Regions from separate parts of the Arthrobacter sp. UCD-GKA genome, predicted to be linked through region 1. Evidence: riboswitches for the same ligand, from Rfam matches in the RefSeq annotation. Region 1 holds a riboswitch; each other region holds the start of a gene.

Evidence for each region. Region 1 has a riboswitch for thiamine pyrophosphate ahead of thiC (phosphomethylpyrimidine synthase ThiC). Riboswitches for the same ligand answer to the same signal wherever they lie in the genome.
Region 2: linked by a shared signal. The riboswitch ahead of BLJ79_RS06395 (3-oxoacyl-ACP reductase) and the one ahead of thiC (phosphomethylpyrimidine synthase ThiC) in region 1 are both predicted to bind thiamine pyrophosphate.
Region 3: linked by a shared signal. The riboswitch ahead of thiM (hydroxyethylthiazole kinase) and the one ahead of thiC (phosphomethylpyrimidine synthase ThiC) in region 1 are both predicted to bind thiamine pyrophosphate.
Region 4: linked by a shared signal. The riboswitch ahead of BLJ79_RS00405 (ECF transporter S component) and the one ahead of thiC (phosphomethylpyrimidine synthase ThiC) in region 1 are both predicted to bind thiamine pyrophosphate.

Annotation. Positions count from the first base shown of each region.
Region 1 covers NZ_MOLR01000007.1:180,108-185,263, reverse strand. Annotated here, with positions in the region: gene lepB (signal peptidase I) at 282-956, opposite strand; gene rplS (50S ribosomal protein L19) at 1,014-1,373, opposite strand; TPP riboswitch at 1,881-1,988, shown strand; gene thiC (phosphomethylpyrimidine synthase ThiC) at 2,001-3,785, shown strand; gene BLJ79_RS13920 (ankyrin repeat domain-containing protein) at 3,881-4,636, shown strand; gene trmD (tRNA (guanosine(37)-N1)-methyltransferase TrmD) at 4,658-5,156, opposite strand, start outside.
Region 2 covers NZ_MOLR01000004.1:16,975-25,536, forward strand. Annotated here, with positions in the region: gene BLJ79_RS06385 (aminopeptidase P family protein) at 1-1,368, shown strand, start outside; gene BLJ79_RS06390 (metal-dependent hydrolase family protein) at 1,365-2,567, shown strand; TPP riboswitch at 2,647-2,740, shown strand; gene BLJ79_RS06395 (3-oxoacyl-ACP reductase) at 2,818-3,582, shown strand; gene BLJ79_RS06400 (LLM class flavin-dependent oxidoreductase) at 3,598-4,932, shown strand; gene BLJ79_RS06405 (hypothetical protein) at 5,007-5,363, shown strand; gene BLJ79_RS06410 (RNA-binding S4 domain-containing protein) at 5,424-5,801, shown strand; gene BLJ79_RS06415 (PLDc N-terminal domain-containing protein) at 5,881-6,108, shown strand; gene BLJ79_RS06420 (HTTM domain-containing protein) at 6,382-7,512, opposite strand; gene BLJ79_RS06425 (DUF5819 family protein) at 7,509-8,183, opposite strand; gene BLJ79_RS06430 (choice-of-anchor G family protein) at 8,303-8,562, opposite strand, start outside.
Region 3 covers NZ_MOLR01000012.1:65,806-74,367, forward strand. Annotated here, with positions in the region: gene BLJ79_RS18455 (HAD-IA family hydrolase) at 1-301, shown strand, start outside; gene BLJ79_RS18460 (uracil-xanthine permease family protein) at 381-1,706, opposite strand; gene thiD (bifunctional hydroxymethylpyrimidine kinase/phosphomethylpyrimidine kinase) at 1,839-3,413, opposite strand; gene thiE (thiamine phosphate synthase) at 3,410-4,066, opposite strand; gene thiM (hydroxyethylthiazole kinase) at 4,066-4,884, opposite strand; TPP riboswitch at 4,876-4,977, opposite strand; gene BLJ79_RS18480 (aldehyde dehydrogenase family protein) at 5,065-6,528, shown strand; gene pgm (phosphoglucomutase (alpha-D-glucose-1,6-bisphosphate-dependent)) at 6,613-8,250, opposite strand; gene BLJ79_RS18490 (protealysin inhibitor emfourin) at 8,312-8,562, opposite strand, start outside.
Region 4 covers NZ_MOLR01000001.1:79,139-87,700, forward strand. Annotated here, with positions in the region: gene BLJ79_RS00370 (Na+/H+ antiporter subunit A) at 1-1,050, shown strand, start outside; gene BLJ79_RS00375 (Na(+)/H(+) antiporter subunit C) at 1,047-1,511, shown strand; gene BLJ79_RS00380 (Na+/H+ antiporter subunit D) at 1,508-3,133, shown strand; gene BLJ79_RS00385 (Na+/H+ antiporter subunit E) at 3,134-3,748, shown strand; gene BLJ79_RS00390 (MrpF/PhaF family protein) at 3,745-4,008, shown strand; gene mnhG (monovalent cation/H(+) antiporter subunit G) at 4,008-4,415, shown strand; gene BLJ79_RS00400 (DUF4235 domain-containing protein) at 4,521-4,781, opposite strand; TPP riboswitch at 4,851-4,972, shown strand; gene BLJ79_RS00405 (ECF transporter S component) at 5,031-5,657, shown strand; gene BLJ79_RS23875 (ATP-binding cassette domain-containing protein) at 5,690-8,044, shown strand; gene BLJ79_RS24000 (hypothetical protein) at 8,175-8,562, opposite strand, start outside.

The DNA.
Region 1 (5,156 bases):
GACGGAGTCCTCAAGGAATACGACCGTCTCGCTACTGGACATCGGCAGAAGCAAAGCGCTTGTATCGCCGATGGCAGGGAACCAGGGTACTGCTGCATCTCGCTCGGTCCGCATGCGGAGCCCTGGTCGAGCCCAGATGGCGCCCATGACTAGCGCTGTGCGCCGGCCCGCCGGCCCGCCGGAACACAATACCCGGCGCACAATTCGGATGAACATGCTCTCAATCCCCGAGGAATTTGGGCAACAAAAAGCCCGCCACTGCAACAGTGGCGGGCCATAGGTTACGGGGCCGCGAGCTGGCCCTCGACGGAGTGCCTCCGGTCCAGCGGCCAGATCACATCGGTGACCTTGCCGATGACTCGATCGACGGGAATCATGCCGCCGCCCGGTGCTCCAAGAAGCGCGCGCGAATCTTCGGACACCGAACGGTGGTCCCCCATGACCCACAAGCGCCCTTCGGGGATCTTCACGTCGAATTCAAGGTCGCTTGGCTTGTTGCCGTCAAGAACGTAGGGCTCCTCCAGCGGGATGCCGTTGACGACCAGGCGTCCGTCGGGGCTGCAGCAGGAAACGGTGTCGCCGCCGACGCCAATGACGCGCTTGACGTACACCGCGTCCTTGCCGGCAAGACGCAACGCCCAGGCCAGGGAATCCAGGACACCGGGACGCTGATAGGGCAGGAAGGAACCGCGGCCGTCAAAGATGACCACGTCCCCGCGTTGGATCTCGGCGTCCTTGTATGCAAGCCGATTCACCAGCAGCCCATCACCCGGGTTCAACGTGGATTCCATGGAAGTGGAACCGATGTAGAAGAAGTCAACGACGGTGGCACGAACGACCAGGGTGATCAGAGCCGCCGCTGCAAGCGCGCCAACGACAAAGCGCCAGCCCCTCGAAGGAGACCGGCGCTTTGTCGAAGCGGAAAAACTTTCCGATTCAGTAGATCGATCCACGATGGCTCCCCATCCCCGCAGCCCTGGGGGCCGCGAAGATGAAGGCTCTCGCTTTTCTCGCTACTTGGCGGTCCGGAAGTCGCGCTTTTCGCGGATCTTCGCGGCCTTGCCGTGGCGATCGCGCATGTAGAACAGCTTCGCACGGCGAACGTCACCGCGGGAGACCAGTTCGATCTTTTCCAGGACCGGGGAGTGCACCGGGAAGGTACGCTCTACGCCGACACCGAAGGAGACCTTGCGAACGGTGAAGGTTTCGCCCACGCCGCGGCCCTGGCGACCAAGGACGAAGCCCTGGAAAACCTGAACACGGGTGTTCTTGCCTTCGATGATGTTGACGTGGACCTTGACGGTATCGCCCGGGCGGAAATCGGGAACATCGTTGCGCAGCGAGGCTGCATCGACAGAGTCGAGAATATGCATGAATGCATCTCCTAAATAGACGCCGCAGGTCACCTATTTTAGACACGGACCGTAATTGTTCCCCGGGGCGCACAGGTGCGCTCGGAAAAAAGATGTGGCGGTCCGAAGCTTGGTACCGCGATCCGTTTGCGGATCGACGGCTGGTCCAACTGTTGACTCGTTCCCCCTGCGGCAGGAGCAGAACCCAGTAGACCCAAGAATCCATTTTGCCACACTCCGGGGCATGGTGCGAAGTTCCGCACCCGCAGGCGGACCCGCATCGAAAGGATCTGCCCGATGATGCTCCGGGTCTGAGCAGCACCGGCAGTTTCTGCCCGGACGGGATCCCGCCGCGATCGCGGCCCCGAACGCGCCCAGGGGACCCGAAACCCGCCACGATAAGGCCCGATTCGATCGGAACCAGTCATCGGGAACGCATTGAACAAACACCGGTCCGCGCCGCCGGGCACAACCTGCCGGTGCCCAAGGTCACAAACGGTGCCTGGCCGGATCATGTGATAGTTTCGTTTTCGACCACACGGGGGCCCTTGCAAGGGCTGAGATCGAGCTGATGCAGCGAGAGACCGTTGAACCTGTCCGGGTAATGCCGGCGAAGGAAGTGAGTACTCCTTGAGCAACACCGTTTCAATGCACAGCCCTGTCCAAAACGCCGTGGAAGCAGCAGAGACCCAGTCCCTGAAGTCCCACTCGCTGGCCTACATCGATGACGACGAATCCGGGATCCGGGTTCCCGTCACGCAAATCGCGCTGGAGCCGTCCCCGGGCGGAAAGGACAACGCCCCGCTGCAGGTCTACCGCACCGCCGGACCCGGAAGCGACCCGGTGGTTGGACTGCCGGCGTTCCGCAGCGGCTGGATCGAGGAACGCGCGGACACCCAGACCTACGCAGGGCGTGAACGGAACCTGCTCGACGACGGAAAGTCGGCGGTCCGCCGCGGCAAGGCGTCGGCCGAATGGAAGGGCAGCCGGCCGGTCCCCCGGCGCGCCGAGGCAGGGAAGCGCGTCACCCAGATGCATTACGCCCGGGCAGGGATCACCACCCCCGAGATGCGGTTCGTCGCCCTGCGCGAGAACTGCGACGTGGAACTGGTGCGCAGCGAGGTCGCCGCGGGCCGGGCGATCATCCCGGTGAACATCAACCACCCCGAGTCCGAGCCCATGATCATCGGCAAGGCGTTCCTGGTGAAGATCAATGCGAACATCGGGAACTCGGCCGTCACCAGCTCCATCGCCGAAGAAGTGGACAAGTTGCAGTGGGCCACACAATGGGGCGCCGACACCGTGATGGACCTGTCCACCGGCGACGACATCCACACGACCCGCGAATGGCTGATCCGCAACTCCCCCGTCCCCATCGGCACCGTGCCCATCTACCAGGCCCTGGAAAAGGTCAACGGCGAGGCCAACGCCCTGACCTGGGAAATCTTCCGCGACACCGTGATCGAGCAGTGCGAACAGGGCGTTGACTACATGACCATCCACGCCGGGGTGCTGCTGCGCTACGTGCCGCTGTCGGCCAACCGCGTGACCGGCATCGTCTCGCGCGGCGGTGCCATCATGGCCGGCTGGTGCCTGGCCCACCACCAGGAGAACTTCCTCTACACGCACTTCGACGAGCTGTGCGAGATCTTCGCGCAGTACGACGTGGCGTTCTCCCTGGGCGACGGGCTGCGCCCCGGCTCCATCGCAGACGCCAACGATGCCGCCCAGTTCGCCGAGCTCGACACCCTGGCCGAGCTCACGAAACGGGCCTGGGAGTACGACGTCCAGGTCATGGTCGAGGGCCCCGGCCACATCCCCTTCCACCTGGTGCGCGAAAACGTGGAGCGCCAGCAGGAATTGTGCAACGGCGCGCCCTTCTACACCCTGGGCCCGCTGGTCACCGACATCGCACCGGGCTACGACCACATCACCAGCGCCATCGGCGCCACCGAGATCGCCCGCTACGGCACCGCGATGCTCTGCTACGTCACGCCCAAGGAACACCTGGGCCTGCCGAACAAGGACGACGTGAAGACCGGGGTGATCACCTACAAGATCGCCGCCCACGCAGCGGACCTGGCCAAGGGGCACCCGGGCGCCTCCGAACGGGACGACGCGCTGTCCAAGGCACGCTTCGAGTTCCGCTGGCGCGACCAGTTCGCCCTGTCGCTGGACCCGGTCACCGCCGAGTCCTTCCACGACGAGACGCTGCCGGCCGAGCCGGCGAAGACCGCGCATTTCTGTTCCATGTGCGGGCCGAAGTTCTGTTCCATGCGGATCAGCCAGGACATCCGCGACGAATACGGCTCGGCCGACTCGCAGGCGGCCATCGCGGAAATGGTCAGCGGGATGCGGGACAAGAGCCAGGAGTTCCTGGCCTCCGGCGGCAAGGTCTACCTGCCCGAGCCCGGGATGCCCGCCAGGGCGTAGCGGCCCGCTGCCGGTCTAGCGCCGGCCCGGGCTCCCCTGCAAGCCCCGGGCCCGGCGCTTCACGGCTGGCCACCCCCTCGCGCTAGGATGGGCCCATGTCCGTGCGCCACCCATCCCGCTTCCCGATGGCCGTGACCCTGGCCGCGGCGCTGCTGGCGCTGGCCGCCTGCGCCACCGCACCCTCCGCCGGGCCCGCAACGACCTCGACGCCCGATCCATCCACCGCGTCGGCAGCCGCAACCGCCGACGGGTCCACGTCCGGACAGGCACTGCTTGTCGCGGCCCGGGCCAATGACGCCGACCAGGTGCGGCAACTGCTCGATGCCGGGGTCTCGCCGGATTTCCGCGACGCCGATGGCCGTCCGGTGCTGGTCACCGCCACGCGGGCCAACGCGCTGGAAGCGGCGAGGGAACTGATCCTGCGGGGTGCCGACGTCAATGCCCGGGACGGCATCTCGGATTCGGCGTTCCTCCATGCCGGGGCGGAGGGATTCCTCGGGATCCTGGAACTCACCCTGCAGCACGGCGCCGACGTCACAAGCACCAACCGCTACGGCGGCACCGCGCTCATTCCGGCCTGCGAGCACGCCCACCTCGAAACGGTCCGCCGGCTCATTGACGCAGGAACGGACGTCGACCACGTGAACGGCCTGGGGTGGACGTGCCTGCTCGAGGCGGTCATCCTGGGCGACGGCGGCACCGCGCACCAGAAGGTGGTGCGGCTTCTCATCGCGGCGGGCGCGGACACCTCCATCGCGGATTCCGGCGGCACCACGGCGCTCGAACACGCCCTCCGGCTACGGCAAAGCGCGGTGGCCGGGCTCCTGGAAGATGCCCAGCCACCGCGCTAGCGGTGGCGAATCTGAAAACTGCTAGCCGAGCGCGTCCTTCGGGACGATGCGACCCTCGACGATGGCAAAACCGTTGTGCCACAGGGTGTCGCGGTCGTGCCGGTTCAGCGTGGAGGCATCCAGCTGCACGATCAGGTCCGGGCGCCGGGTGGCGGTGCGCTCCAGCTGCTTGTTGCGGCGGAAGCGCGCGATCTTGCCGTGGTTGCCCGAAAGCAGCACCTCGGGAACCTCGCGGCCCTCCCAGGTGCCGGGCTTGGTGTACACCGGGTATTCCAGCAGTCCGTCGGAGTGCGATTCCTCGACCAGCGACTCCGGGTTTCCGATGACCCCGGGGATCAGCCGGCCAATGGCCTCGACCATCGCCAGCACCGCGACCTCTCCCCCGTTGAGCACGTAGTCGCCGATGGACACCGGGCGCACGTCGAAGGCCTCTGAGGCAAAGTCCAGGACCCGCTCGTCGATGCCCTCGTACCTGCCGCAGGCAAAGGCCAGGTGCTGCGCCCCGGCCAGTTCGTAGGCC
Region 2 (8,562 bases), on a different contig from region 1:
ACGCAATGGATGTCCCAGGGATGGGCCGAGCCCGAACGCACCCCCGCCGCCACACCCGATGCCGCGGCCGCCGCAGCGGACCACCGCACCAGGCTTTCGGCCGCGCTGCCCGGGGTGGCCTTCGTGGTCGCTGCGGGATGGGCACCGGTGCGCAGCAACGACTGCTTCTACGACTACCGGCCGCACTCGGACTTCCTGTGGCTGACCAACTGCCATGCCGAGGGCGCGGTGCTGGTGGGCACCCCGCGAGCCGGCGGCCACGATTACCGACTCTTCGTCCCGGCCCCGGCACTGCCAGGGGACCCTGCGTTCTTCACCAGCGCCGCGCACGGCGAACTCTGGGTCGGTGCCGCCCACGGTCCCACCCACTGGGAAGCGGCCCTGGGCCTTCCAACCTCCCCGCTCGGTGCGCTGGACGAGGCGCTGGCCCGGCTTTCCGGCGCCGAGGCCGCCGGCAACCTTGGATCCTCCATGGTGGCGACGCATTCCCTGAAGCCGTCGGCGGTGCTTCGCCGCACACTGGCCGAGCTGCGGCTGCTGAAGGACGCATGGGAGATCACCGAGCTGCGCAACTCCGTCACCCACACCATCGAGGGCTTCTCCCAGGTCATCAACCAGATCCCCACCGCCATCGCCGGCGGCGGGGAACGCTGGTTGCAGGGCACCTTCGACCGGGTCGCCCGCCACCACGGACACGGCCCGGGCTATGCCACCATCGTGGGTTCCGCCCACCATGCACCGACGCTTCACTGGGTTCGCTGCGACGGACCGGTCGTCGAATCCGAGATGCTGCTGCTGGACATGGGAGTGGAGGAGAACAGCTTCTACACCGCGGATGTCACCCGCACCTTCCCGGCCAACGGCCGCTTCACCACCGCCCAGCGCGAGGTCCACGACCTGGTGGAAAAGGCGCACCGCGCCGGCCTGGCCCAGATCACCCCCGGCAAGGACTTCACCGCCTTCCACACCTCCATCATGGAGGTCATCGCCAACGGCCTGAGCGACTGGGACATGCTCCCGGTTTCCGTCGACGAGGCGCTCTCCCCTGCCGGCCAGCACCACCGCCGCTGGCTGGTCTGCGGGGTGGGCCACCACCTGGGCCTGGACGTGCACGACTGCTCCTCCGCTTCCTACGAGGAATACCAAGGTGCGGTGCTACAGGAAAACATGGTGCTCACCGTGGAACCCGGCCTCTATTTCCACCAGCACGACGAAATGGTCCCGCCGGAACTGCGCGGCATGGGCGTGCGCCTGGAGGACGACCTGTTGGTCACCGCCACCGGCCACGAGAACCTTTCGGACCCGCTGCCGATCGATGCCAACGGCATCGAAGCCTGGATGGCAGCACAGGCAGGGGCCAAGGCATGAGCCCCGCATCTGTCCTGACCGTCACCGATGCGCTGGTCTTTGACGGCGAAAATCCTGAGCTCGTCCGCGGCAACGTGACCTTCAAGGATGGACTTATCACGGCCATCGGCGCCCAGGAAGAAGGTGAGCTGCTCGACGCCGCCGGCAAGGTCCTGGTCCCCGGGCTCATCGATGCCCACTTCCACGCCTATGCAATCTCCCTTGACGGATTCCGCAACGAGCGCGGCCCGCTCTCCTTCGCGGCCCTGGCCGGGGCCAAGCGCCTGGGCGAGGCCCTGTCCCGCGGCTTCACCACCGTGCGTGACGTCGCAGGCGGGGACATCGGCCTGTCCAGCGCCATCAAAGCCGGGTTGCTGGACTCCCCGCGCTACTTCTACACCGGCCCGGCGCTGAGCCAGACCGGCGGGCACGGCGACCCGCGCGAGGCGGACGTGGATGTCTGCTTCGGCCACGGCCACATGTGCGAGGTCGTCGACGGGATCGAGCCGCTGCGCGTGGCCGTGCGCGAACGCCTGCGCACCGGCGCCCACGCCATCAAGATGATGGCCAGCGGCGGCGTGGTCTCGCTGACAGACCCGCTGGCCATCCCGCAGTACTCGGACGAGGAAATCGCCGTGGTGGTCGCCGAGGCAACCCGCCGGGGTTCCTACGTCGCGGCCCACGCCTACTCGCCAGCGGCCATTGCCCACTCGGTGCGCAACGGCGTGCGTTCGATCGAGCACGGCAACCTGCTCGATGCGCGCACCGCAGCGTTGATGGCCGAGCACGGTGCCTATCTGGTGCCCACGCTGGCCGCCTACGCGGCCATGGACCGCCGCGGGGACGAGGTCGGCCTGTCGGAGGTCTCCAAGGCCAAGAACCTGGAGGTCCTCACCGCCGGCGGCGAGGCCATCAAGCTTGCGCTGGCCGCCGGCATCCCGGTGGGCTTCGGCTCGGACCTGATGGGAGACCTTGCGGATGAGCAGCTCAACGGCTTGGCCCTGCAGATCGAGGCCGTGGGGGTCTTTGAGACGCTGCGCTCGGCCACGAGCGTGAACGCCGCGCTGCTGCAGGAACCGACACTTGGACGCCTGGCCCCGGGCATGGCCGGGGATGCGCTGCTGCTGGACGGAAATCCCTTCGAGGATGCCTCGGTGCTCTATGACGAGTCCCGGCCGCGCACGATCATCCAGGGCGGGCGCATGCATTCGGCTTCATGACCGGGGCGAACACCAGCAGTACGACCGGCACGGCGTCGCTGATTGGGGATTGGCTTGGGGCGGTGCTAGGTTGGCCGTAGGACTCGACACGGGGTGCCGCCTGGCGGCTGAGAGATAGACCCGTTGAACCTGATCTCGATAATCCGAGCGAAGGGATGCCGGTCCGGCATGACGCATGGTGGCGCCCCGCTTTTGGGTACCTCGTGGCAGTTCCATGGCATCCTTTCGCTCCAACGAAAGGTGCAAGAGAATGCTCATCAAGGACCAAATCGTACTTGTCACCGGTGCCGGCCGCGGCCTGGGCACCGACCTGGCCCGCGCCTTCGCCCGCGAGGGCGCACGGCTCGTGCTGAACTACCGCTCCAGTGAGGCCGGGGCCCAGGAACTGGCCGCAGAGTTCGGGGAGGATCGCGCGATTGCGATACGAGCCGACGTCTCGGAACCCGAACAGGTCGCCGAGCTGGTCGCCACTGCGCAGGAACACTTTGGCGCCCCTATCACCACGGTGATCAACAATGCCCTGCCGGACTTTTCCTTCAACGGCGATGCCCGCTCCAAGGCGGACGGGATCGGGTACACGGAATTCGGGGCGCAATTCACCGGCATCATCGGCGGAGCATTGAACACCATCCAGGCGACCTTGCCGGGCATGAAATCCGCAGGCTTCGGCAACATCGTCAACATCGGAACGAACCTCTTCCAGAACCCCGTGGTCCCGTACCACGACTACACCGCGGCCAAGGCGGCACTGCTGTCGCTGACCCGCACGTTCGCGTCGGACCTGGGCCCCGAGAACATCCGCGTCAACATGATCTCCGGAGGCCTGCTGCGCACCACCGATGCCTCGGCGGCCACCCCGGAGGAGGTCTTTGACCTGATTGCCGGTTCCACTCCCCTGCGCCGGGTCACCTCCCCGGCGGAGTTCGCCGATGCCGCCCTGCTCTTTGCCTCGCCCTGGTCGCGGGCGGTGACCGGGCAGAACCTGGTGGTCGACGGCGGCCTGGTGATGAATTAGGAGGAGGGCAAAACCATGGATTCGACACGCCAACTGCACCTGAACGCCTTCATCTACGGTGCCGGCCACCACACCATGGGGTGGCGCCACCCCGACTCCAGCGCCGACCGCGTCGGCGACATCGCCTACTACGAGGAACTGGCCCGGCTGGCCGAACGTGGTTGCCTGGATGCGGTGTTCTTTGCCGACGGGCAAAGCGTCAACCACGAGTACGCGGCGGGAATCCCCTGGTTCCTCGAACCGGTGACCGCGCTGAGCGCCATGGCGCGGGCCACCGAGCATATTGGTCTGGTCACCACGATCTCTGCGAGCTTCTACACCCCGTTCCATGTCGCCCGGCTGCTGGCGTCCCTCGACCACATCAGTGCGGGCCGCTCGGGCATCAACGTGGTGACCTCCATGTTCGACGCCGAGGCCCGCAACCACGGGATGGATGCCTTGCCGGGGCACGCACAACGCTACGAACGTGCCGAGGAGTTCATGGACGCGGTGCAGGGACTGTGGGATTCGTGGTCGGATTCGGCACTGGTGGTCGACCGTGAGGCCGGCCAATACCTCGATCCCTCCCAGATCCGCCCGATCAACCACCGCGGCAACCATTTCACGGTTGCCGGCCCGCTGACCGTCCCGCGGTGCCCGCAGGGGCGTCCGGTGCTTTTCCAGGCCGGATCCTCGGAGGCCGGGCGTTCCTTTGCCGCCCGGTACGCCGAAGCGATCTACTCGGTTTCCTGGGACCGGGAATCGGCCCTGGAATATGCCGCGGACATGCGGAGGCGGTTGGAACTTGTGGGGCGGGCCGGGAATTCGGTGCCTATCCTTCCCGGGCTGGTCACCTACATCGGGGCGAGCCGGGAGGAAGCCCGGGAAAAGAAGGCCGCTTTGGATTCCTACCTGGATCTCGACTCGGCCATCACCCAACTGAACATGTTCACGGGCCAGGACTACACCTCGCATCCTTTGGATGGGCCGGTGCCTGGGCTGCCGCCGGCCGAAGGGTTCTCCGGACCGCAGGGCCGCTACCTCACGGTGCAACGCATCATCGAAACGAAGCAGCCCACGCTTCGCGAGTTGCTGGGATTCCTGGCGGCCGGCGGCGGCCATGCCACCATGATCGGCACGCCCACCGAGGTCGCCGACGAAATCGAGGAGTGGTTCACCACAGGTGCCTGCGACGGCTTCAATCTCATGTGCCCCAGCTTCCCGGCGGGGCTAGATGACTTCGTGGCACTCGTGGTGCCGATCTTGCAGGCACGTGGCCTTTTCCGCACGTCATACCCGGGCAGGACCCTGCGCGAAACCCTGGGCCTGTCCAGGCCTGCACGTCTGGAGAACGTACCGGTTTCGGGCTGATCGCCCGTGCCCGCAGGTGGGAGGCCTCGGAGTTCCCGGCGTTCTCCCACCTTCGAGCCACTACGATGGAACGCATGAGATTTTCACGTTCCAAAAATGCCTTGCTCCTTTCCGCTGCCGTCCTGCTGCTCTCCGTGAGCGGTTGCGCGACCATCGCCGACACCGCTTCCTCCGCGGCGTCCTCGGCAGCAACCCAGCTGGCCGATGGGGCAAAGAAGGAGCTCATCAAGAAGGTGTGTGCACCGATCAAGGACGGCAGCATCAACGCCTCCGACCTCAAGGTCGTCTCGTCCATGGTGGACGCGGTCCGCGAGGGTGGCCTGCCCCAGGAAATCGTCAGTGCACTCGATGATGTGGCGGCCTCAGGCGACAAGGTTCCCGCCGATGTCCAGGCCAGGCTCGTCACCGCCTGCGACAACGCACTTGCCTGAGCCGGCACAGGTGTGTTGCAACAACCGCGGCGAAGTCCCCGCGCTGACTAGACTGGCGGCATGAAGCAGGAAACAAAGGCTGTCAGAATCGACGCCTGGCTATGGTCGATCCGGATCTACAAGACCCGTTCCGCGGCAACCACCGCGTGCCGTGCCGGTCATGTGCGGTTGAACGACAAGCCCGCCAAGGCCGCCCAGATCGTTGTACCCGGTGACACCATCAGGGTCAGGCAATCGGGATTCGACCGCACCCTGGAAGTGACCGCTGTGATCGCCAAAAGGGTGGGAGCGGACATCGCTACCCGTTGCTACATCGACCACACGCCTGTCCGACCCAAGGAAGTCATCCCCCAGGTTCCCGTGAGGGACAGGGGCGCAGGCCGGCCCACGAAGAAAGATCGGCGTGAGATGGAAAGACTCCGGGACCAGTTCCATTAGACGGCGACTACGATGGGAATGGATAGCCAATAACGCGGTAGTGAAGCTGTCACAGCCGTTGTCGCAACAGAGGAGAACCATGAGCCGGAACAAGTCCTGGAACGAACTTTCTGTCGTATCACGCTGGCGCGTCGCCATCCTGGGCATCACGCAGTTGGCACTCCAGTTCGTTGCCTTGCGCGATCTCGTCAAACGTCCGGCGGCCGAGGTCCGTGGGGCAAAGGGCGCGTGGGCCGCGGCCTCGTTCATCAATTTCCTCGGGCCCATCGCGTATCTGGCATTCGGACGGACGCGTCGGGTCAAGTAGCCACAATTCCGACGCGGGCGGGATCTGGGGATCGCCAAGGCCCGGCCAGGCTTGAAAATCGAATTCGGTCCTAGCACGGCAATGTCCAGCAGACGATACTTTTCGCCGGGACACGCCTCCCAACGGAGAACCGGTGGCAGGGAAGTTCCAGGATCATTGCTCCAACCGGGCCCAATATTGCTCAATGAAGTCGGGCATCAATCTTTACCGATTGCCAACACCGGTCGAATTCCCCACGAATCTGCAGAACCACGGGCGATGAATTCCCTGGGTTCACTCGGAAGCCGTGCTGCTGCTGCCCGCGTTGGCGAACTGTTCCGGCCTGGGCGGAATGCTCCTTGGCACAGGGGGCAGGCCAATCTCGGACCGGAGAATCTGTTTGGCCTTGGTGTTGGTGCGACGGACCCAATTTCCGGCCTTTTCCCAGGAACTGTCGCGCACAAAGAGCATGTCCAGGGCGATCATCGCCAAGGAGAACGACCAAAGCCCCATGAAGAATCCGATCCCGACGTGCATGCCCAGGAGCAGGACGAGGGAAAGATAGCGGGTGTACTTCCACAGCAGCAGCACCGGGAAGAGCAGCTGGAAGTAGATGGATACCCACGTTGCCACCAACACGGCCGGCGTGATCTGCCAGGCAAGCTCGCTCAGAAGCGGAACAACCTGGAAGGCATCCAGGTTCAGGGAGTAGTACAAGGCACTGCCCTCGAGCCATTCCTTGCCCATCAGCTTGAAGATGCCCGAGTTCACATAGACCAGCATGATTTGGTAGCAGCACAGCATCAAGGCGGTGTTGTGGAGGCCCGCCCCCAGCCACAGGGGAACCGGGAAGTGCTTCTGTGTATAGGACTTTCGGTGGCCACGCCGCTTCTGCAGCCAGGCATCGACCGACCAATGCTTGCTCAGATTCGCAAAAATCAAGAATGAAAGGGTGATGCGGAAAATGGTGTCGCCACCGTTGGTCACCAGCATGCTGTTCGACTGCAAACCAATCCAGAACAGCAGCATCACCGGGGTGACGAACCGTGTCTTGTACCCTACAAGAAACAACAGGACCAGAACGATCAGGCTCCAGTAGGACAGGTCAAAGACGAAAGTATTGTCTTTGGGGAACATTTTTTCAATAAAGAATGGGTAGCCCCGGCGCTTGATTTCCGGTTCGAGCCACGTCGAGGCAAAGCCCCAGAGGTAGGCGCGGTCCCCATAGCTGGGAATGAGAAACAGCAACATGCCGACGGCGTAGATGATTCTCAGCAGGGAGAAGCTGCGGGTGGCACGGTAAGCCCCGGTAGCCCATGCTACAAATCGATCGATCTGCCGTGACGCCCACGACGAATCCGATGACGTCGACGATCCTTGTGCGGCGGAGTTGATGCTCGTGGCCAAGTACTTCTTCACGGTCATTGCTTTCCGCCATTCCGCTCGATGACCCCTGCGTATTCGTTGACGACCGCACCATCGATCGTGACGTTCGATTGACGCCATCCGAACACCAGATCTGAAAGTTTGAATTGCTGTTCAGCATCAAACCGCAGGAAACTGATGACGGAGCTGCGGTTATTGCCGGCGTCGACCAGTTTTTGAATCAACTCGGAGTTCCCGATCGGCTGAAAGCCGTTGCCTGATCGTTCAATGAAGGTATCCCGGGCGATCTTCTTCTGAGCCGCGGTCAGCTTGTTGTATCTACCTTGATAGGCACCCATGGCGTTCAACGACTGTTTATGGATCCTGGATGTAGCCCAATTGCCCAGGGAGTTGCCTTGCTCGATATCGGTGATGTTGACCCATTCCGATTTGACCAGCGATCCGTTGGCATCCCGCCACTGAGCTTGGAAGGAGAAATCCGTATTGACTTTCATGATGCTGGGAGCAAAGACGTTCCACTTCTGCGTGTAATACGGTGAAGCGACCGAGAATACCGCAGCGCGCACAGGCGTATTGGGCGAGACCAGCACGAGGCTCACAAATACATAGGTGACCACGGCCAGGGCCGACAGCATCCCCATGATCCGGGGTTTGTTCAGAGGACGTTTCATCAAATCTCCGTAAAGGCAACGGCCGCGATCGATTTTCAAACCACAAGCCTGGGCTCAGCTGGCCGTTGGAACTCCAACAACCGGTTGCCCTGGATCGGGCGAAAGGGCAAGCCGGGACCAAAAGGTCCCGGCCAGCCCATTCACCGTAAATTCAAGCGTTAGCGCATGGAGCGCTTACGCGAGAACAGGAAGGCACCGGCACCAGCCAGCAGCAGCAGCAATGCTGAGCCACCCAGGATCAGTGCACTCGAGCCCGTGTTGGCCAGGTCGCCATTCGGGGTCTTGCCCGAATCAGACTTGGATCCATCGGCGTCGGCAGCAGAGCCGGCGTCTGCATCAGCAGCAGAATCGGTTGCGGCGTCTGCATCAGCAGCAGAATCGGTTGCGGCGTCTGCATCAGCAGCACTGGCTTCCGTCA
Region 3 (8,562 bases), on a different contig from region 1:
GCGCCGCAACGACTCCTCGGTGCACTTCCACCTCACCGCTGACGCGTTGACCGCCTCGTTGCGGGCCGGGGACGACGAGGTGCACTTCTCGGTGCGCGGAGCCGCGCATGCGGTGTCCCCGCAGCATCCGGTGGTGTCCGTCCAGCTGCACGGTCAGGGCCCGGTGCTTCGGGGCGAGCCGTCCATCGAGGCGGTCTTTGCGCTGCAGCGCGACGACGGCTCCCCGCTGACCTCCAGCATCAAGAAGCTGACCCACGAGGAGGAGCTGGCCAACGAGCCGCCGATCACCATCATCGGGTAGCTTGCCGGCGCGGCCGCGGCACGAAAAACCGGGCGGGACCCCCGCGAGGGGGGTCCCGCCCGGTGCGGGTTGCCTCCCGCTAGCCGAGCTTGGAGTGCGTGGCCCCGCCGATGGCCTCGATCTCCGTCGGCTCGGTGCCGCGCACCTTGGCGATGGAACGCATCAGGTGGAAGACCACCAGCGTGGCTGCGGTGCCCAGGGCGATGCCGCCGAAGTCCATGGTGCCGATCGACAGGACGTTGTCCCCGAAGAGCGCGATGGCGATGATCAGCCCGGTGCCGGCGGTCATCAGGTTGATCGGGTTGGAGAAATCGACCTTGTTCTGCACCCAGAGCCGGGCGCCGACGATGGCGATCATCCCGTAGAGCACGATGCCCGCGCCGCCCGCAACCCCGGCCGGGATGGTGTTGATCAGCACGCCGAACTTCGGGAAGAACGCCAGCGCGATGGCCACGGTGCCCGCGATCCAGTAGGCGGCCGTCGAGTAGACGCGCGAGGAGGCCATGACCCCGATGTTCTCCGCGTAGGTGGTGGTGCCCGAGCCGCCGCCGAACCCGGCGATCATGGTGGCGGTGCCGTCGGCCATCAGCGCCCGGCCGTTCACGTCGTCCAGCTCGCGCCCGGTCATCAGCGCCACGGTCTTGACGTGTCCCACGTTCTCGGCGATCAGCACGAACACCACCGGCAGGAACAGCGTCAGGGTTTCGATGTGGAAGGTGGGTGCGGCGAAGTCGGGCAGCCCGAACCAGGCGGCCTGGCCGATGGCCGAGAAATCGACCTGGCCCTGCGCCCAGGCGGCGAGGTAGCCGACGATGATGCCCAGCAGGATCGACAGGCGCCCGAGCATCCCGCGGAAGAGCACCGTGGTGATGACGATGGCCAGCACCGTGGCGAAGGTGGTCAGCGGCACCTGCGTGATCTTGTCCGTGGTGGTGGTGGCCAGGTTCAGCCCGATCAGCGCGACGATGGTGCCCATGACCACCGGGGGCATCAGTGCGTGGATCCAGCCGGTTCCGGCCTTCTGCACGATGAGCCCCACGATGAACAGGCAGGCGCCGGCCATCACGATCCCGCCCAGGGCACCGCCCATCCCGTGCGTGGCCATGGCCCCGGTGACCGGCGCGATGAACGCGAAGGAGGACCCCAGGTAGGAGGGCACGCGACCCGCGGTGATGATCAGGAACAAAAGGGTGCCGACGCCGGTGAACAGCAGCGTGGTGGTGACCGGGAAGCCGGTGATGGTCGGCACCAGCACCGTGGCGCCGAACATCGCCATGACGTGCTGGACTCCCACGCCGACGGTCTGCGCCCAGGCGAGGCGCTCGTCGGGGGCCACCACCGTTCCGGGGGAGATGGACTTGCCGTCGCCGTGCAGGCGCCAGCCGATGCCGAATCGGTTGCTCATGGGGTGGGGCCTTCCGGGAAGGGGCGGGAGTCGGGCGTCGGGGGCGCGCGGTGCACAGCGCAAAACCCCCTCGTGCATTTTACCCGCCCGCCGCCCGGGGCCGGTGCCCCGGCACGTCCCGCCCCCGCGCGGCTACCGGGCAGCGACCGGTTCGCCGTGCCCGGCGGCGTCCGGGGCAAGGTGCCCGGACGCGCGCCGGGGTCCCGCTGCCGCCTCCGGGGCGTCGGCGGCGGTCTGCGCGAAGAACGCCAGCTCGTGGGCGCTGGAGGCCTCGAACGCACGCCACATCGCCGCCCGGGTGCGGGCATCGGCGCCCGCGTGCACAGCGGCCACCAGGTCGATGGCCGCCGCGGTGGCGGCGTCGAACTCCGGGGAGGAATAGGTGGCCAGCCAGTCGGCGTACGGGTGGCGGTCGTGGTTGGCCGCGGCCAACCGGGTGCCGGTGTCCTGGTAGATCCAGAAGCAGGGCAGCAACGCGGCGGTGAGCACCGCATAGTCGTCCCCGGCGGCCAGCAGGTGGTTCAGGTACGCGGTGGTGGTTGCCGAGGGCTCCGGGACCCGTTCGTCGAGCCGCCCGCGGTGCAGCTTCAGCTCCTCCTCGAGGCAGCCGCTGGCGGCCGCCGCCCAGAAGCGCTGCGAGGCGGTGTCCGGGGCCAGTTCCGCGGCCCGCGACATGGACCGCGCATAGGTGCGCAGGTACAGGGCGTCCTGGCCCAGGTAGTCCTCGAAGTGGGCCCGGGCCAGCGACCCGTCCTTCAGGGCGCGGATGAAGCCCAGCTCGTCGATGCCCGCGCGGATCGGGGCGATCCGTTCCCACCACTGCGCCAGCGGGTCCCCGGCCTGCGCCGGGCGCACCCCGTCCCAGAGCGCGGCGAAGTGGTTGACCGGGCCGTGCCCGGATCCGACGGACAGCTCGTCCGCGCGGGAGATGGCATCGGACAGCCAGTCCTTGGCACGGCGCAGCGCCGTGCCCCAGTTCCCGGTGCGCGCGTAATGCGTGGCCAGTGCGGCCGAGAGCGAGCAGCCGGTGCCGTGCGTGTTGCCGGTGGCGTGGCGCTCGGATTCGACCTCTAGCAGCACCCCGCCGGCGTCGATGAGCGCGTCGCGGCAGCGCTGGGTGGCCAGGTGCCCGCCCTTGGCCAGCACCAGCACGTCGTATTCCGCCGCGAGCATGCGTGCCTGGGACACCGCCGAGTCCCAGTCGGTGGCCTCGGGGCCGCGGGCCAGCACCGCGAGCTCGGGGATGTTGGGGGTGATCACGTCGGCATGGATGAAGAGCCGGCGCAGCGCCGCATCGGCGGCCGCATCCAGCAGCGAATCCCCGCTGGTGGCCACCATCACCGGGTCAAGCACGACGGCCGGCACGCGTCCGCCGGGGGCGCCGGGGGCGCCGGCGGCACCGCGGATTGTGGCCAGCCAGGTTCCCAGCTCGTCGATGACCTGGGCGTTGGCCAGCATCCCGATCTTGATCGCGTCGATGGAGATGTCCTCGGAGATCGCAAGCAGCTGCTCGGTGAGGAAGCCGGCCGGGGGCACGTGCACGGCGCGCACGCCGCGGGTGTTTTGGGCGGTCAGCGCGCTGACCGCCGCCATCCCGTAGCCGCCGGCGGCCGCGATGGACTTCAGGTCGGCCTGGATCCCGGCGCCCCCGGAGGGGTCGGAGCCGGCGATGGACAGGATGTTCTTGGTGGAATTCATGGTGTTCATGGCGTTTCCCCTTCCCAGAGGCTGATCAGGTCGGCGGTTGCGGCGCGCGGGTCATCCGCGGCGCAGATCGCCCGCACCACGGCCATCGAGGCGGCCCCGGCGGACCGAACGGCCGGGACGTCGGTGGCGTCGAGCCCGCCGATGGCGACCACGGGTGCATTGCTGCGGGCCACGGCGGCGGCCAGGCCCCCGTAGCCCAGCGGCTCCGGGTGGTCCTTCTTCGTCGGGGTCGCATGCACGGCGCCGACGCCCAGGTAGTCGATGGTGCCCGGGGCAAGCGCGTTGAGTTCGTTGGCCGCGTCGATCTCGCCGGCGGTGGAGGCGGATAGCCCGAGCACGGCGTGCGGCCCGATCAGCGTGCGGACCAGGTCCGCGGGGATGTCTGATTGGCCGATGTGCACACCCTGCACGTCGGCGCCGCGGGCCCGTGCGGCCAGGTACACGTCGATGCGGTCGTTGACCAGCAGGGTGGCCCGCCCGGAGGTGTGCTTGGCGCAGCTTTCCACGGTGTCGACGAATTCCCCGGCGGGCAGGTCCTTGCAGCGCAGCTGGATCGTGGTGATCCCGCCGGCCACCGCTGCGGCGGCGATGTCTTCGAGCGGGCGTCCGGCGGTGGAATTCGAGTCGAGGACCAGGTAGATTCCGGAGGCCATCAGGACAGCACCGCCGTGGCCGCGAGGTCGGCCGGGGCCAGCGCGTGCAGGGCGTCGAGGAAATGCACAGCGAAGCTTCCCGGCCCCGAGCTTGCCGCTGCGGCCCGTTCGGCGGCGGCGGAGTAGAACGCGTGGGCCGCGACGGTGGCCAACAGCGGGTCCCGGACCACGGGCAGGAAGGCCGCGCAGATCGCGCCCAGCGCGCACCCGCCGCCGGTCACCAGGGTGAGCATCTTGCTTCCGCCATGAACGTAGATGGTGCGCGCCCCGTCGGTCACCAGGTCCGCCTCCCCGGAGACGGCCACCACGGCGCCGCTGCGCAAGGCCAGGGAGCGGGCCGCGGCGGCGGCCGAATCGACCGTGTCGGTGGCCTCCACCCCGCGCCCGCCGGACCCGGCCTCGGCGAGCACCATGATCTCCGAGGCGTTGCCGCGGATCACCGTGGGGGAGACATCGCGCAGTCCCAGGGCGAAGTCGGTGCGCACGCGCAGCGACCCGACGGCCACCGGATCCAGCACCCAGCCGGTTTCCGCGGCGTTGGCGGCGGCCACCGCCTCGGCCATGGCGGCGCGCTGCTCGGAATGGGGGGTGCCCAGGTTCACCAGCACCGCGGAGGCCACCGACGCGAATCCGCCGGCCTCCCCGGGCACGTCGACCATCGCGGGGGAGGCCCCGGCGGCCAGCAGCACGTTGGCGGTGAAGTTGGTGACCACGGTGTTGGTCAACACCTGCACCAAGGGGGTGGAGGCGCGCAGCGCGCCCAGGGCATCGGCGAGCTCGCCGGGTGAAAAAACAATTGAAGGCGCCATGGATCCCATGAGCAACATCCCTCCGCTAGTACGAACTAGTTCAGGTTCTACGGGTCTTATCTCAGTCGGATCGCTGGCGCGCCGACACCCCGTGTCACTAGGCGCGAGCCTATCCCACCGCACGGGCGGGGCGTCAACTGCGCGTCGCGGCCTGTCGCGGCCCACGCGCACGCCGTATACGCTCTAGGCATGGGCATCACCGAGAATCCGCATCCATCCACCGCGCCGCGCGAGTCGCGCGCACTGAGCGAGCTCGAGCTGCCGCCGGTGGTGCCCGAGTCGCCTGAAAACATCGTGGAGATCGTCGCTTCGATGCACGACGTGGTCGCCACCCGGCTGGCCCACCCGCGGCGCTTCCGCGCCTCCCAGCTCAAGGCCCTGGAGCGGATGCTGGAGGCGCACGAGCAGGACTTCGTCGATGCGCTGGCCGATGACCTGGGCAAGAGCGGGGCCGAGGCGAGGATGACCGAGGTCGACATGGTGCGTGCCGAAATCGACCACGCGCAGCTGCACCTCTCCGAATGGATGGAGTCCAAGGCGGTCAAGATCCCGCTCGCGCTGCACCCGGCGGCAGCCAAGATCGAGCCGCAGCCGCTGGGCGTGGTGCTGGTCATCGGTGCCTGGAACTACCCGCTGCAATTGATCCTCGCCCCGCTGGTCGCCTCCATTGCCGCCGGCAACGTCACGGTGCTCAAGCCCTCGGAGCTGGCCCCGGCCACCAGCGCGCTGCTCGGGCGGCTCGTTCCGCAATTCATGGACCGGCGGGCGTGCGCCGTGGTCCAGGGCGGCGCGTCGACCTCCAAGGTCCTGCTGGAACAACACTTCGACCACATCTTCTACACCGGCGGGGAACGCGTGGGGAAGATCGTGGCCCGCGCGGCGGCCGAGCACCTGACCCCGGTGACCCTGGAGCTGGGCGGCAAGTCCCCGGCCGTGGTCATGGACGGGTCCTCGGCGGCGGTCGCCCGCCGGCTGGCGTTCGGGAAGTTCATGAATGCCGGGCAGACCTGCGTGGCGCCGGACTACGTGCTGGCGGTGGGGGACGCGGCGCGGAACCTGGAAAAGCAGCTGTCAAAGGCCATCACGGGGTTCTACGGGAAGAATCCGCTGGCCAGCCGCGACTACGGGCGGATCGTGAACACGGCGCACTTCCAGCGCCTGGTGGCCATGCTGGGCGACGGGGACGTGGTCGTCGGAGGCGGGTACGACGAGGACACGCTGCAGATCGAACCGACGGTGATCACCAACGTGCACCCGGACTCGGCCCTGCTGCGCGAGGAGATCTTCGGCCCGATCCTGCCGGTCATCGCGGTGGACAGCTTCGATGCCGCCGTTCGCTTCATCAACGCGCGTCCCACCCCGCTGGTCGCCTACCTGTTTTCCGAGAACCCGCGGCTGCAGTCGTCCTTCGGGGACCAGGTGCGCGCCGGGGCCATCGTGCACAACGCGCCGAGCCTGCACCTGGCCGTCCCCTCGCTTCCGTTCGGGGGCGTGGGAGCCTCCGGCATGGGTGCCTACCACGGGCGGCATGGGTTCGAGCGGCTCTCGCAGATGCGCGCGGTGATGGGCAAGACCACGGTGGTGGACACGCTCAAGGCCGTCTACCCGCCGTACACCTGGGCCAAGTCAAAGATCATCAAACGCCTGATGTAGACATGCCCGGGATCGCATACCTGTAGGTGGTCGGCTGTTTCGGGGCGGGTGCGGTGTGGCCGCGCCCGCCCCGCACCACCTGGCTCAGCCCAGGACGGTGTCCACGATGGTCCTGGCCTCGTCCTGCACCCGGGCCAGGTGCTCGGCGCCCAGGAACGACTCGGCGTAGATCTTGTACTTGTCCTCGGTGCCCGAGGGGCGCGCGGCGAACCAGGCGTTTTGGGTGGTGACCTTCAGCCCGCCGATCTTTGCCCCGTTGCCCGGCGCCTCGGTCAGCCGCGCGGTGATCTTTTCACCGGCCAGCGAATCGGCGGTGACGTCGCTGGCGGACAGGTTCGCCAGACGGGCCCTCTGGTCCCGGTCCGCGGCGGCGTCCAGGCGCGCATAGCTGGGGGCCCCGTGCTCGGCGGCCAGCGCCGCGTAGTGCTTGGACGGGGAGGAGCCGGTGACCGCGGTGATCTCGCTGGCCAGCAGCGCCAGCAGGATCCCGTCCTTGTCGGTGGTCCAGGTGCGCCCGTCGCGGCGCAGGAACGAGGCACCGGCCGATTCCTCGCCGCCGAAGGCACCGGTTCCGTTCAGCAGGCCCGGCACGAACCACTTGAAGCCCACCGGGACCTCCACCAGGGTGCGCCCAAGCTTCGCGGCCACCCTGTCGATCATCGAGGAGGACACCAGGGTCTTGCCGATCCCGGCGTCCGTGGACCAGCCGGTGCGGTGGGTGTAGAGGTATTCGATGGCCACGGCCAGGAAGTGGTTGGGGTTCATCAGCCCGGCATCCGGGGTGACGATGCCATGGCGGTCGGCGTCCGCGTCGTTGCCCGTGGAGATGTCATAGGCGTCGCGCGCGGCGACCAGCGAGGCCATCGCGTGGGCCGAGGAGCAATCCATGCGGATCTTCCCGTCGGTGTCCAGGGTCATGAACGCAAAGCGCGGGTCCACCCCGGGGTTCACCACGGTCAAATCCAGCCGGTGCCGCTCGGCGATCGCGCCCCAGTAGTCCACCGCGGCACCGCCCATCGGGTCCGCGCCGATGCGCAGCCCCGAGGCGCGGATCGCGTCGAGATCCAGCACCGAGGGCAGGTCGTCGACGTAGGAGGCGAGGAAGTCGAAGGCACCGATCTTGCCACCCAGGCGCGCGGCGCCCAGCGAGGTGCGCTTGACCCCGTCCAGCTTGGCCTCCAGCAGCTCGTTGGCGCGGTTCGCGATCCAGGACGTGGCATCGGTGTCGGCCGGTCCGCCGTGCGGCGGGTTGTACTTCAGCCCGCCGTCGGCCGGCGGGTTGTGCGAGGGGGTGATGATGATGCCGTCGGCGCGCGGCGCATCGGGGTTGGCGTTGTGCGCCAGGATGGCGTGGCTCAGGGCGGGGGTGGGGGTCCAGCCGGTGCGCGCGTCGGCGAGGATCGGCACGTCGTTGCCGGCCAGCACCTCCAGCACCGTGTCCTGTGCGGGATCCGAGAGCGCGTGGGTGTCCTTGCCGACAAACAGCGGGCCGGTGATGCCCGCGGCGCGCCGGTATTCGACGATTCCCTGGGTGATGGCGGCGATGTGGTCCTCGTTGAAGGAGCCGTTCATCGAGGTGCCGCGGTGTCCGGAGGTGCCGAAGGCCACGCGCTGTGCGGGGTCGGACGGATCCGGGTGGATGTCGAAGTACGCGTCGCGCACCGCTGAAAGGTCGATCAGGTCTTGGGGCAGTGCCGGGGTCCCGGCGCGAGGATGGGCCATGGCACCAGTTTCTCATTGATTGCCCGACGGCGCCCCGCCCACGTCGTTGGGCGTCGGGCATTCAGCGGCGCGGGAGCGCAATGACGTGTTCGGCCAGGGTCCGGGCCGGGCCGGTGAGCAGGGTGTCAGGCACCGAATGGTCTTCCCCGTCGATGCTCAGCGACCAGGTGAACGCATCGCGCACCGGTGACGGTGCCTTGGCCTGCTCCAGCGCCCGCAGCTCATCCAGGGCGTCGCGGGCGATGCTGATCCAGGAGGCTTCCTGTTCGTGCCCGGGGTCCTGCGCGTGGAGTTCCAGGATCCCGGTGCGGG
Region 4 (8,562 bases), on a different contig from region 1:
GCCGCGATCTTCGCGCTGCAGGGAGCACCGGACCTGGCCGTGACCCAGCTCTTGGTCGAAACCATCGTGCTGGTCGCCTTCGTGCTGGCGTTGCGCGCCCTGCCGGTGGAACTGTGGGCCAAGAACCCCACCGGGCACCGGCTGGGCCGGGCGCTGATCGGCATCGGGTTCGGCGCCTCCATGATCTACATCGCCGCCACCTCGATGGCCTCGCGGGTCGCGGATCCGATCTCGCTGGCCTACCCGGAACTTGCCTACACCGGCGGAGCGGGCAAGAACATCGTCAACGTCACCCTGGTGGACATGCGCGCCTGGGACACCTTCGGGGAAATCACGGTGCTGGCCGCGGCCGCCACCGGCGTGGCCTCGCTGATCTTCGTGCGCGGTCGCGGGGACAAGCGGGTGCGCGCCTCGAACGTGCCGCGCGGATCGGTCGACCACGGTTCCGAGGCCATCGGCGGGGCCAGTCCCAGCCGTGCCGGGCTGGCAGTGGCCAGGACCTTTGCGATCTCCAAGAAGGATTCCTGGCTGGTCGCCGGGCACACCCTGGCCCCGGAGCGCCGCTCGATCACCTTCGAGGTGGTCACCCGGCTGCTCTTCCACACCATACTGCTGGCCTCCGTGTACTTGCTGCTGGCCGGCCACAACACCCCCGGCGGAGGCTTTGCCGGCGGGCTGCTGGCCGGCCTGGCCCTGACCATCCGCTACCTGGCCGGCGGCCGGGTGGAACTGGCCGAGGCCACCCCGGTCAGCCCGGGCACGCTGATGGGCACCGGGCTGGGCCTGGCGGCACTGACCGCCGCGGCGCCGCTGCTCCTGGGCGCCCAGATGTTCACCTCCGCGGCCATCGAATTCACCTGGCCGCTCTTCGGGGAGCAGAAGTTCGTGACTTCCACGCTCTTCGACATCGGGGTGTACCTGGTGGTGGTCGGGCTGGTCATCGACGTGCTGCGCTCCCTGGGCTCGGAGATCGACGACCGTTCCGAGGGCCGCAGCCCCACCGACACACATGACATGGTTTCCGACGCGGATACGGGAGTTGGACGATGAGCACCAATATCACCTTGCTCATAGTGATGGGCGTGCTCTTCGCCGTGGGCATCTACCTTTTGCTCGAGCGTTCGCTGACCCGCGTGCTGCTGGGCATCGTGGTGCTGGGCAACGGGGTGAACCTGTTGATCCTCTCCGCCGGAGGGCGCCGCGGCGAGGCGCCGCTGTACCGGTCGGCGCTGGATGCACAGGAATACAGCGACCCGCTGCCGCAGGCGCTGATCCTCACGGCCATCGTGATCACCTTCGCGGTGACAGCGTTCATGCTGGGCATCATCTACCGCTCCTGGGTCATCTCCCGGGCCGACGTGGTCGCCGACGACGACGAGGACCTGCGCGTCTCGCAGCAGTCGACCTTCGACTTCGAAGAAGACTCCCCGGTCCCCGAGGACACCACCGAATTCGAGGGCGAGGACGCCGAGCCCGCAGGGAACCACCCGGAGAAGGGGCCGCACGCATGATCGATGCACCACTGACCGCCGTTTCATTTGCCCCGCTGGTCGTGGCCTTGCCGATCTTCGGTGCCGCCCTGGCCTTCATCCTGCGCCGCAAGCGCCGCACCCAGCGCCTGGTGACCATCGCGGTCCTGGTGATCACGCTCTGCCTGGAAGCCTGGATGCTGGCCACGGTCTGGGGCGGGGGGACCTACTCGGTGACCCTCGGCGGCTGGGCCCCGCCGTTTGGCATCTCCATGGTCGTGGACGGGTTCTCGGCATTCATGCTGGTGGTCTCCTCCATCGTCTCCCTGGCGGTGCTGCTCTACGCCACCAGCCAGGGCATGGCCGACGGGGACGAGGACGGGCCCGTCTCGATCTTCCACCCCGCCTACCTGATCCTGGTCGCCGGGGTCTCCAACGCCTTTTTGGCCGGGGACCTCTTCAACCTCTACGTGGGCTTCGAGATCCTGCTGACGGCCTCCTACGTGCTGCTGACCCTGGGCGGGACCACCGCGCGGATCCGAGCGGGCACCACCTACGTGGTGGTCTCGGTCGCCTCCTCGCTGCTCTTCCTGATCGCCATCGGCATGATCTATGCGGCCGCCGGCACCGTGAACATGGCGGACCTGGCCGTGAAGCTGCCGGAGATCTCCCCGGGCACGCAGACCGTGCTGCACGTGATGCTGCTGGTCGCCTTCGGGATCAAGGCCGCGGTCTTCCCGCTGTCCTTCTGGCTCCCGGACTCCTACCCGACCGCCCCGGCCCCGGTCACCGCGGTGTTCGCCGGGCTGCTGACCAAGGTCGGGGTCTATGCGATCATCCGCACCGAGACGCTGCTCTTCCCCGGGAACCAGCTCTCCGAACCCTTGATGGTCGTGGCCGGGCTGACCATGCTGGTGGGCATCCTGGGTGCCGTGGCGCAGACCGACATCAAGCGCATGCTCTCCTTCACCCTCACCAGCCACATCGGATTCCTGATCTTCGGGGTGGCCGTGGGGAACCAGCTGGGGCTGGGGGCCACCATCTACTACGTGGCCCACCACATCGTGGTGCAGACCTCGCTCTTCCTGGTCGCCGGGCTCATCGAACGCCGGGCCGGGACCTCGAACATCGAGCGGCTCGGCTCGCTGGCCAAGCTTTCGCCGTTGCTGGCGCTGCTCTTCTTCGTCCCGGCCATGAACCTGGGCGGCATCCCGCCGTTCTCCGGCTTCCTGGGGAAGCTCGGGCTGGTGCAGGGCGGCGCCGAACTGGGCACGCCCGTGGCCTGGGCGCTGGTGGGGGTGTCCCTGTTGACCTCGCTGTTGACGTTGCTGGCGATAGCGCGTGTTTGGAACAGGGCGTTCTGGCGCAAGGCCGAGGACGCCACGGACCCGGACCCGCTGCTGCTGGTGGGCGTGGAAGCCGCGCGCGGGGCGACCTACGACATCGTGGCCAACGAGCCGGCCAGCCGCTATTCCGACCGCGGGAACACCGCACTGCTGCCCAACGGCATGCTGGCCATGACCGCGGCCCTGGTGCTGGTGGGCGTGGCGCTGACGGTGTTTGCCGGGCCGCTGTTTGAATTCAGCGACCAGGTCGCCGGCCAGCTGCTGGACCCAAACAACTACATCGAGGCGGTCCTCGGAACCGGGCAGGGGGTACGGTAAATGACCAAGGAACAACGGCTGAAAGACGCCACCGACGAATCCGGGGCACGCCAACGCGCCACCCTGCGCCAGGAACTGCCTTTGCTTGCAGGCATGATGCTGGTCTGGGGTGCGCTCTGGCAGGACTTCGCCATCGGCAACCTCGTCTTCGGGCTGCTGATCTCGCTGGTGCTGGTGCGGGTCTTCCGGCTGCCGCCGGTGATCCTATCGGGGCGCTTCAATGTTTGGCGTGCCGCAGTGTTCGCCGGGGCGTTCCTGCGGGACGTGACCCTGGCCAGCTTCGAGGTGCTGTACCTGGCGGTGTTCCGCGGCCCGCGCACCACAAGCGCGATCATCACCGTGCAGCTGCGCACCGAATCGGACTTGCTGGTCACCTTCGTGGGCCACGTGCTGACGCTGGTCCCCGGCTCCTACGTCGTGGAGGTGGACCGGCGGACCTCGACCCTGTACCTGCACGTGCTCAACGTCAACGACGAGGCCGGGGTGGAAAAGGCGCGGGCCTCGGTGATGATGATCGAGGAACGGCTGATCCGCATGATGGGCACCAAGGAAGAACTGGCCGAGTTGAATGCCGAGAAATCGGCCCCGGGCAAGGAACACGGAGAAACACCATGAACATCGTCCTGTGGATCTGCGGGATCACGCTCTCGATCGCCGGCGCCCTGGCCATGATCAGGCTGGCCAAGGGGCCCTCGATCCTGGAACGCGTCATCGCCACCGACGTGCTGCTGCTGATCGTCTCCGCGGCGCTGTGCGTGGACATGACCATCAACAAGCACACCGACAACCTCATCTTCGTGCTGCTGGCATGCCTGGTCGGGTTCGTCGGCTCGGTGACGGTTTCGCGCTTCGTCACGGACCGGAGGAACGCCTGATGCTGGACACCGTCATCGACATCGTGGCCGGGACGTTCATGATCGTCGGCTGCCTGATGTCACTGGCCGCGGGCATCGGCATGCTGCGCTTCCCGGACCTGCTCTCGCGCCTGCATGCGGCGACCAAGCCGCAGGTGCTGGGGCTGTTCCTGCTGCTGGCCGCGCTCGGGCTGGAACTGCGGTCCTGGGCGGTGCTTCCGGTGCTGCTCCTGGCCTGGCTGCTGCAGTTGCTCACCGCCCCGGTCTCGGCGCACATGGTGGGACGGGCCGGCTACCGGACCCGGCACCTGAAGCGCGAGACCCTCATCGCGGACGAATTGGCGGCGGTGGTCGAGGCCGCGGAGCAGCGCGAAGAGGCCGAGCACGGCCGGGACGGCAACAGGGACCGCGCCGACTTCATCGACTAGTCCACCGGACCCTGGGCCGGCGCCGCCAACCGGCACGGGCCACGCCAAAGCAGGGCCCGGCCGAACGCATCCGGCCGGACCCCCCGTGTGCGGAAGTGCGGAAGCTCAGGCCTTCTTGGTGAACCTCGCGATGGCCCGCTGGGTGCCGCGGTCGGTGAGCACCTGGATCAACGCGGCGGTGACGGCCGACAGCACGGCGAACCCGATGGCCTGGCGCATCGAGGCCTCGGCCTGGGCCTCCTTGTTGCCGTGCTTGGGCGGCTGCTGGCCGGTGAAACCGATCCAGGCCTTGTCGACGATCTTCCCTCCCAGGAAACCCGCGGCGATGGAAATTGCTGGACCGATCAGTTTCATCAAGCTGTTCATGGGGACTCCCGAATATTGCGGCAAAGGTACTAGGCCCAGCCTAGCTGAGGTAGCATCATAGAACTGAAACAATCACGACAGGGGAGCGTCGTGCGGGGTAACCCGCACCCAGGCGCTGAGAGTGCGGATAGCCGCAGACCCTCGAACCTGCCCCGGCTAGTACCGGCGAAGGAAGTCGAGTTCTCAGGGGTGCGCGCGGAAGTGTGCGGGCATTCCCTCCCCTCCTTGAATCCAAGGAGGATCAACACCATGGGCATCACCCACCAGCCCGCCGGGCACAAAACGGCAACCACATCCTGGCGCGTCGTCGACATCGTCATCGCGGCAGTCATCGCAGTGTCCTCGGGCGTCATCTTCTGGGCCTGGAACAGCAGCCACCACCTGCTCGACGTGCTGTTCCTGGCCTTCCCGCCTTCGGCCGCACTGGTCTCGGGCATGTGGCTCTTCCCCGCGGTGCTCGGCGCACTGATCATCCGCAAGCCCGGCGCGGCACTGTTCTGCGAAGTGGTCGCCGCGATGGTCTCGGCGCTCATGGGCTCGGAATTCGGGCTGACGGTCCTGGCCTCGGGCCTGATCCAGGGCCTGGGCGCCGAAGTGGTCTTCGCCGCGTTCCGCTACCGCACCTTCAACCTGCCCGTGGCACTGCTGGCCGGCGCCGGAGCAGGACTATTTGGAAGCGTCAACGACACCTTCATCTTCCGCTGGTTCCCCGAATACACCACCGGCATGCTCTTGGCCTACATCGGGTTCATGACCATCTCGGGCATCATCATTGCCGGGCTGCTCTCCTTCCTGGGAACCCGCGCCCTGGCCAAGACCGGCGCACTGGGCGCGCTTGCCAGCCGCAAGGCAGCCACCGAACCAATCCTCGGCTGATGGGCACGGGCATCACCATGTCTTCAGCCTCGATGCTGCACCGCGAAAACGACACCGCGGCCACGGTGCAACACCGCTGCGACGCGGTGTCCGTCAGCGCCCGGAACTGGGGGTGGCGGCACGCCGACCGCAAGCAAGCAGCGCTGTCGGGCCTGGACCTGGAGATCCGGGCCGGGGAACGCGTGCTGCTGGCCGGGCCCTCGGGCGCCGGCAAATCCACGCTGCTCTACGCGCTGGCCGGGGTCCTGGACGAAGACGACGAAACCTATTCCTCCGGCGAGCTGCTGCTGGACGGGGCACCGGCAGCCCAAGGCCGCGGACTGGTCGGGCTCATGCAGCAGGATCCCGAAACCCAGGTCGTCCAGGCCCGGGTCGGGGACGACGTGGCCTTCGGCGCGGAAAACCTTTCGGTGCCGCCCGCGCAGATCCGGCGGCGGATCATCGAGGCACTGGACGCCGTGGGACTGGAGGTCCCGCTGGACCACCCGACCTCCGCGCTCTCGGGCGGGCAGAAACAGCGCCTGGCCCTGGCCGGGATCCTGGCCATGGGACCGGGGCTGGTGCTGCTGGACGAGCCCACGGCAAACCTGGACCCGGACGGGGTGCTGGAGGTCCGCGACGCGGTGCTGGCCGCACTGGATTCCACCGGCGCGACCCTGCTGATCGTCGAACACCGGCTCGAGGCGTGGGCGGAGCACATGGACCGGGTCATCGTGTTGGAACCCGGCGGCGGCATCGCCCACGACGGAACCCCCGGCGAGCTCTTTGCCCCCGGCCCGGTCCGCGACCAGTTGGTTGCCGCCGGGGTCTGGGTGCCCGGGTACACCCCGGCATTCGACCCGCTGCCGGCCCCCGGGGAATCCGCTGCGTTGCTGCTGGAGGCCACGGACCTTGCCGTCACGCGCAAGCGCGGCGCCAGGCCGGCCGCCTCCGGCCTGGACCTGCGCCTGGGGGCGGGCGAGGCCTGGTGCGTGCGCGGGGCCAACGGCTCGGGCAAGTCGACCTTCGCGCTGACCCTCGGCGGACTGCTTCCGGTCGGATCCGGCACGGTGCTGGCCACCGGCGAATTGGCGGCCGGCACCGAGGCCCGGCCGTACCACTGGCGCGCCACCGAATTGGTGGGACGGATCGGCTCGGTCTTCCAGGAGCCCGAGCACCAGTTCGTCACCCACACCGTGGCCGAGGAACTGGCCTACGGCCCGCGGCACGCGGTCAGGCCCGGAACCCGGGAACCGCTGTTCACCGAGCAGGAAATCTCCTCGCGCGTCGAATCGCTGCTGTCCCGGCTGCGGCTGGGACACCTGGCGGAGGCGAACCCCTTCACCCTCTCGGGCGGGGAAAAGCGCCGGCTCTCGGTCGCCACGGTGCTGGCGGCGGGCCCGCAGGTCCTCATCCTCGACGAGCCGACCTTCGGTCAGGACGCCAACACCTGGCGCGAACTGGCCCTGCTGCTGCGCGAGGAGCTGGGCCGCGGCACCGCGATCATCGCGGTGACCCACGACGCGGACTTCGCCCGCGCCCTGGGCGCACACGAGTTCGTCCTGCAGGCCCCGGACACCGCGGACGCAGCCGCCCCCGCCGCCGCACGGCCCGGGTTGCTCGAGGCCGATGTGCGCGGGGGGACAAGTTTCCTGGGCCGGGCCAACCCGCTGGCCAAGTTGGCCGCGGTTGCCCTGGCAACGATCCCGCTGGTCGCCTCCATGGACTGGGTCAGCAGCGGAATCGTGGTGGCCGCGACCGTTCTGGCGCTGCCGCTGGCCGGGCTGTCCATCCCGCGTTTCCTGGCCCGCGGCTGGCCGCTGCTGCTCGCCGCGCTCTTCGGGGCCTGGGGCACCGCGCTGGTGGGCAACGATTCCGGGGCGGTGCTGCTGGATGCGGGCATCTTCACCATCACCGAGGGCTCGCTGTCCGCCGGTGCGGCCACCGGGATGCGCGCCTTCGCGGTGGCGATCCCCGCGGTGCTGGTGCTGTTCACCACGGACCCGACGGACCTGGCCAACGCGCTGGCGCAAAAGGCGCGGCTGCCGCACCGCTTTGTGCTCGGCGCGCTGGCGGGCATGCGGCTGCTGGGGTTGCTGATCGAGGAATGGACGACGCTGGGCATGGCCCGGAGGGCCCGGGGCGTGGGTAGCCGCGGCTCGGCCGCCGCCCGGTTGCGGGCGAACCTGGGGCAGGTCTTCGGGCTGCTGGTCCAGGCCATCCGGCGGGCCTCGCGGTTGGCGGTGACCATGGAAGCCAAGGGCTTCGGCACCGCCGAGCGGACCTGGCTGCGGCCCTCGAGATACGGCCTGCGGGATGCGGGGATCGTTGCCGCCGGGCTGCTGCTGGGCACCGTCGCAACAGGGGCATCGTTGGCCCTGGGCACCTGGAACCTGGTCTGGAGCTAGGACGTGTCTCCCCATGGTGGTTTCTCGATGTCCGAGCCCCAGATGGGCACGGCATGGAGCACCGCGGCCGAGCGGCAGGCCAGGGCATGCCAGGGGCCCCACGATGTTGCGCCGCTTTTAGGCTTCCTTGTCATGGATCACCGGGCGGCCGCCTGCCGAACCCTTGCGCTTGCGCAGGAGTTTCCTCTTGCCCGGGATGGGGGAGGCTTTGGCGGCCACGGCCCGTTCGGCGCGTCTCCGGGCGCTGCCAGCCGTCGACCTGTGAGCGGATCATGGTGGTCGGGGCGGCGCAGGAGGTTGGTGCCGGGCTGGTGGGCCCGGTTGATCGCCGCGTCCACCGGCACTTCCCAGCCGATCCGGCCGCTGGCTTGGGCGTGGCCCAGCAGGGTCGCCAACACCGTGTTGCAGGTGCCGTCTGTGGCGTAGCGGCGGTGGCGCTTCCACACGGACCTTCAGGACCCGAACTGCTCGGCAGGTCGCGCCAGGGGATGCCGGCGCGGTAGCGGTGGGCGATGCCC